DNA from 2 places in the Paenibacillus sp. FSL H8-0259 genome. Region 1 is predicted to be linked to the other one. Evidence: riboswitches for the same ligand, from Rfam matches in the RefSeq annotation. Region 1 holds a riboswitch; the other holds the start of a gene.
The links. Region 1 has a riboswitch for cyclic di-GMP ahead of NSU01_RS03475 (transglutaminase-like domain-containing protein). Riboswitches for the same ligand answer to the same signal wherever they lie in the genome.
Positions count from the first base shown of each region.

Region 2: it holds a riboswitch for cyclic di-GMP, as region 1 does, so the genes downstream of both, NSU01_RS33950 (flagellar assembly protein A) here and NSU01_RS03475 (transglutaminase-like domain-containing protein) in region 1, are expected to answer to the same signal.

Region 1 covers NZ_CP150147.1:804,222-807,365, forward strand. Annotated here, with positions in the region: gene NSU01_RS03465 (GtrA family protein) at 1-269, shown strand, start outside; gene NSU01_RS03470 (class D sortase) at 341-994, shown strand; cyclic di-GMP riboswitch class I at 1,122-1,202, shown strand; cyclic di-GMP riboswitch class I at 1,276-1,356, shown strand; gene NSU01_RS03475 (transglutaminase-like domain-containing protein) at 1,371-2,180, shown strand; rRNA gene NSU01_RS03480 (16S ribosomal RNA) at 2,545-3,144, shown strand, end outside.
Region 2 covers NZ_CP150147.1:7,899,541-7,902,684, forward strand. Annotated here, with positions in the region: gene NSU01_RS33945 (isochorismatase family cysteine hydrolase) at 1-508, opposite strand, end outside; cyclic di-GMP riboswitch class I at 1,027-1,120, shown strand; gene NSU01_RS33950 (flagellar assembly protein A) at 1,223-2,848, shown strand; gene NSU01_RS33955 (DMT family transporter) at 2,916-3,144, opposite strand, start outside.

The sequences.
Region 1 (3,144 bases):
TTATTTCCTACAGCGCCGGTACGGCCAACAGCTTCTTCTGGAACAAAAAGGTAACCTTCCGTGATCGGGACAGAGGCAATAAAGAGGGCTTCGACCGGATGCAGCTGATCAGGTTTATCGTGCTGAATCTGTTGGTGCTGGGTATATCGGTGCTGCTGATTCATATATTGACCGATTCTCTCGGTATTCAAGTGCTGGTCGCCAAAGTGCTGGTCACATTTGTTACGGTGATCATTAATTTCTTCGGAAGCCGGAAATGGGTATTCTGATAATTAAGAAGCATTGCTTCTTAATTATTCCGGAAGGGTAACATCTATTCTATATTACGGAGGCGATTGTCATGCGGAAATTATCCTATTTGATTATACTTGCCGGGGTGCTTATTATGCTCTATCCCAAAGGAAGCGAATGGTACAATGACCGTCAGCAGCAAAAGCTGCTGGAAGAGGCTGAACAGGCCTACAGTGAAATCGTTCCGTCTGCGTCAGCTCCGGCCAGTGCTGATCTAAGTAAGCCTTACGCGGAAGTAACCCAGCTGCTGGCGGATGAGTCGGCTGCGGAAGAGCCAGAACCCTCTGCTGCGCCTGAGATTGAAGTCGGAGGCAAGGTGATGGCAATCATCGAAATCGACAAAATAGATCTGAAGCTGCCTGTGCTGGAAGGCGCCACCAAGGCGAATATGAAGCATGCTGCTGCGCATATGAAGGAGACGGCTCCGCTTGGCTCTGCTGGAAATGCTGCAATTGCAGCGCATAGATCAAGAACTACGGGAAGGCTATTCAACAGATTGAATGAAGTTGGAGTCGGGGACACTATTTCCGTTACAACCGGCAAGCAGGTATACAATTATGTAGTTTATGATGTAACTATTGTGGAACCAACCGATGTATCCGTATTGAAAGGGAATAAGGATGACAAGATTCTAACACTCATTACTTGTGATCCGCTGGTGAATCCAACGCATAGACTTATCATTCACGCAAAGTTATCGTGATGTTTGTAGAATAATGACGGAAAAACTTAAAATACTTAAAATTTTTATTTGTTTTCGCGGAAATCTAGTGATTTAGGTCTTGATAATAGAAATAGATATGGTAAGATATAACTATACAAAGCTAATACACGATAAACGGCAAACCTATCGAAAGATAGGGACGCAAAGCTAGAGGGCCTTCCCGTAAGGATGGCAGCCAGCTACCGAATGAAGAGGCTTTTTTTGTTTGTTCTTATTGTGAATCTAGCATTTTATGGTAGAAGCAAGGACAGATAAAGCTTATACGATAACGGCAAACCTATCGAAAGGTAGGGACGCAAAGCTAAAGGGCCTTCCCGTAAGGATGGCAGCCAGCTACCGAAAGGGGTTTTATCCAATGAAGAAGTTCTATTTAATGTTGGTTACACTATTCGTAGTGGTTACGTCGGTGCAGACAGGTACAGCTCAAGCTGCTAATGCAGATGCAAGCTGGTTGAACATAGGTCAACTTGATCAGGGTGTTATCGGAGTTTTTTATAATGTTCCTAAGGATAAGAAGATTAAGCTGATGATCACCAAAGATAATAACAGCTACACCTACAACTTATACACTTCCAAACCAACTGAAACATTCCCGCTTCAACAAGGTAACGGTTCATACAAGGTTTCCGTACTTGAGAACACTACCGGCAACAAATACAAAGTAATCTCTTCCGAGACGGTAGATCTTAGCCTGAGCAACGCCAACGCCGTATATCTGAGCTCTGTACAGAATGTTAAATGGAGTTCTTCCGATAAAGCAGTTCTGAAAGCAACACAGCTTACACAAGGTTTGACATCAGATGAAGACAAAGTGAAGGCTATCTATAATTATATCGTAGCCAATGTGAAATATGATTATTCCCTGGCTTCCAGTGTTACTACAGATTACATCCCTAACAACGACAGCACCTTGGCTACCAAGAAGGGGATCTGCTACGATTACGCTTCCTTGTTCGCTACTATGCTTCGCAGTGAAGGCATTCCTACCAAACTGGTTATGGGTAACACAAGTTATGTGACTTCTTACCACGCTTGGAATGAAGTGTTCCTTAATGGCAAATGGGTAACTATTGATACTACAGTTGATGCTGGACTTGCCAAGAACAGCAAAACAGCAGATCTGGTTAAAGTAGCAAGTAAATATACTGCAGCTAAGTTCTACTAAGAGCACAGATGCATTCATAGTTTCATTGAGGATAACCCGCTTAGTAATTAAGCGGGTTATTTTTATTTTGGAAAAGGTTGCTTTTTGGTAGAGAGATAGGGTATTATAAATAAGCGTTGTTGGAGCGGCAAACTTAATAAGAAATGGCTTAAATAAGTGATTTCAAAATAAAGCTTGCATTACTCGAATGAATGTGATATATTATAAGAGTTGCTGGTGACGCGGTAAGCGGCGCTGACAACGAGCTTGATCTTTGAAAACTGAACAACGAGTGAGTATCGGAAATCACGAAAGTGACTTCCAAAATAGAGAATGAAAATTCTCGTCAGATGTTTCAAAATGAGCAATCGCTCTTTCTAAATACAATTTGGAGAGTTTGATCCTGGCTCAGGACGAACGCTGGCGGCATGCCTAATACATGCAAGTCGAGCGGAGTTTGAATGGAAGCTTGCTTCCATTCATGCTTAGCGGCGGACGGGTGAGTAACACGTAGGCAACCTGCCCTCAAGACTGGGATAACTACCGGAAACGGTAGCTAATACCGGATAATTTCTTTCCTCTCCTGAAGAGAGAATGAAAGGCGGAGCAATCTGCCACTTGGGGATGGGCCTGCGGCGCATTAGCTAGTTGGTGGGGTAACGGCTCACCAAGGCGACGATGCGTAGCCGACCTGAGAGGGTGAACGGCCACACTGGGACTGAGACACGGCCCAGACTCCTACGGGAGGCAGCAGTAGGGAATCTTCCGCAATGGGCGAAAGCCTGACGGAGCAATGCCGCGTGAGTGATGAAGGTTTTCGGATCGTAAAGCTCTGTTGCCAGGGAAGAACGTCCGGTAGAGTAACTGCTACCGGAGTGACGGTACCTGAGAAGAAAGCCCCGGCTAACTACGTGCCAGCAGCCGCGGTAATACGTAGGGGGCAAGCGTTGTCCGGAATTATTGGGCGTAAAGCGCGCGCAGGCGG
Region 2 (3,144 bases), 1.1 Mb from region 1:
TGTGTACACAGACATCCGTCGTGATTCCGGTCAGAATCAGATGGGTAATCCCTTTATTCTTCAATATTAAATCCAGGTCCGTAGCATAAAAGCTGCCTTTACCCGGCTTGTCAATAATGTGCTCTCCCGGTATAGGTGCCAGTTCATCAATGATCTGCCAGCCGCGCTCGCCCCGTACGAGAATCCGTCCCGCCGGTCCTTCCGAGCCGATCTCAGCACCGATCTGTCTGCTCCGCCACCGTTTATTCGCCGGCAGATCGGACAGATCCGGCTTATGGCCTTCCCGGGTATGGATAACGGTGAATCCGTTAATTTCCCGGATGCGTGCCAGCAGCCGCCCAATCGGCTGAATCGCTCTGGATGTTAATGAGAGGTCGTAGCCCATTCGCTCCACGTAACCGCCTTTGCCGCAAAAATCCGTCTGCATATCGATAATCATCAGTGCCGTCTTCGCCGGATCAAGGACGCCGTCATAGGGCCAGGTGTAAGGTGCTGCTGTAATCTGCATGGTTCATGCTCCCCTTCCAGAATTCAATGCATGTATTTAATGTTATGTTTATTAACATTAATTTTATATTTCCTGCTGTTTGTTAGATTATATTACAACAAATTTGCAATGTCTTCGTTTTTATTACGAAATAATGCGCTAATTGTTTGTGTTATTCTACATATATAACATAAACATTACATATAAGCCCCGGATTAACCCTATTCATATATTAAAAAAGCCGCCCAACGCAGGCAGCCTCAGCAGCAGTCCGTTCTCCAGCTCAAAGATCCGGCTGTTCTTGCAGAGCAGACTCCTCCCATAAGCTGTAAGCGCTGGGAAACCAGTTTTTCAAGCAATATAGAGCTGCACATTTCAAGATTATTAATAAATTGGCAGAATACAGTTGAAAAATAGCTCCTTAAGTACTAGAATTAAGCTTGTTTGCAGAAGTTCCTGCAGCGCAGGAACCAGTTATGACCTTTTTTGTCGATTACAGTCGATTGAAATCGCCTCATGCTGAGTGTATATCATTGATCTATTTCTAAAGGCAAACTTCCTGAAAGGGTAGGACGCAAAGCAATGGGCCTAAGAATGCTGAGAATCCGCGTTTATGGTCGCCAGGCTGCCAATAGAGACCACGTAAGCCATCAGTCACCGGGAGATCCCCCAGGCTTTATGATGCTCTTTTCTGTACGAATGCCATTGATTATACGAAAAAGCGAGGTTAAGATAATGCCGCAGCAATTCATCGAACCAACCCGATATGATTTCGTGGAATCCTTGATGCTTGAACGGACCGGATTCCTGGATTCTTTCTCTGTGGAGGGCCGGACTTCCGGCGGGATGAATGGAGATAAGGATGGAATTATCCTTGTGCAGAATAATCAGATCTTCATTACTCCCCCGCTCTCTGGCGGCAAGCCCGCCCGGATCTCCGCTGTTCATCCTGTAGTGCTGAAGATCAACTGGAAGACCGTTACAGAGCCTACTGAGGTAACCTCAGCGGATCATATTACCTGGGAAATTTGCGAGAAGCCACAGTATCAGATTACGGTTTCACCTGACAAGCTCAAAGTGCATTTCACCTTGTACCGTGCAGAGAAGTACGCCTGGAATCTGGTCAATTGCCCGGCTTCCTTCGAAGCCGCAGTCCGGGCTGAGCCTAACCGGGCGATGCTGCTGTCCACGCTCACCATAGAACAGATTCTTTCTTCGCTGGATAACCGCTCCATTCTGCGGAATCTGAATATCCCGGCCCTATACGCCGAACTGAACAACCCTACATATCTCCCTGTCTGTATCGCAGAAGGGAGAGCCCCGCTGCCCGGCAAGAAATCAAGGCTGCAGCTATCCCTCCCGGAGCATACGCTCACAGGCAATGGAATGCTCCGGGAGGGACGAACTGCGGAAGCTGCAGATTCCTTAGATTATCTGCGGTTTCCGGGAGCCCCCTTCGCCAGAGAGGGAGAGGTATTCGCCCGCAAGCTGCCGCCCGAAGAGGGAATTCCCGGATTCGACGTAGAAGGAGGCATCTTGCCTCCACCTCCACCGCAGGATATTTATTTCGCAGCCGGAGACAATGCACGGCTGCTTCCAAACGGGGAGATCGCGGCTCTGCGTACGGGCAGACCCCGCATCTGCGGAGACTCCGGCAGCGTCACAACCTGCGATTTCCCGGACCTATGCCTCATCACCAAGGAAATGGCGGCAACAGCCCGTGAGATTATGTTTGCAGGTGACATCGTCGTACCCTCAGATATTGAAGGCCCTATGTGTATTGAGGCGTTAGGGAATGTGTATATCTACGGCAACGTCTGCCAATCTACAATTACGGCTACAGGCAGTATCTATATAAGCGGTCAAGTAACCGGCTGCAGCCTGCACACCGGACTTGCCGGGGTACACCAGCACCGCCTGCACCGCTTCTCCAGTCTTCTGCTGACTGAAGTTGGCGGACTGCGGGAAGCCGCCCGGCTGCTGGCCAAGAATGTAGAATCCCGCCAGCAATCCGTGAAATACGGTCTGGTGGTTATGCTGCTGCTGGAGGATAAGTACAGCCATATAGAGTGCCTGATCAGCGATCTTAAATCCGCACTGCTGTGCATGGAAGGGGCCCCCCAGCCCGGTACGGATCAGCTCAAGCAGATGCTGGAGGTTTTTACCCATCCGGGGCAGTTCACCGAGTTTATCACTGACAGTGTTCTGAACAGCTTCTCCCGGCTGCTGCGTAATCTGTGTGAAGACATTGAACTGCTCCAGGAGGAGCATGTCTTCATTAATATCGCCCGTTCCCATAACAGTATCCTGGAGTCCGGCGGAGAACTGATCCTGCGGGACGCGGACGCAGAAACGGTCTAAGCCTGCTGTAATGTAACCCCTGACAAGTACAAACGGCTGCCCCTCTTCTGAGGGAGCAGCCGTTTGTTTATTCCTTACCCAGACCGGGTACCGGGGTCTGCAGGACACTCCCGGCATTCCGGCCCAGCCTGACATTCACCAGAATAATGCTGCTCACAATCAGCAGCATACCGATGACCAGATTCAACGTAATCTGTTCATGCAATAAGACTACACTGGAGCCGATGGAAATCAGCGGAATCAGAAAGGTGAACGAGCCTACCTTGCCGGCCTCTCCTTCATTGATCAGCTTGAAG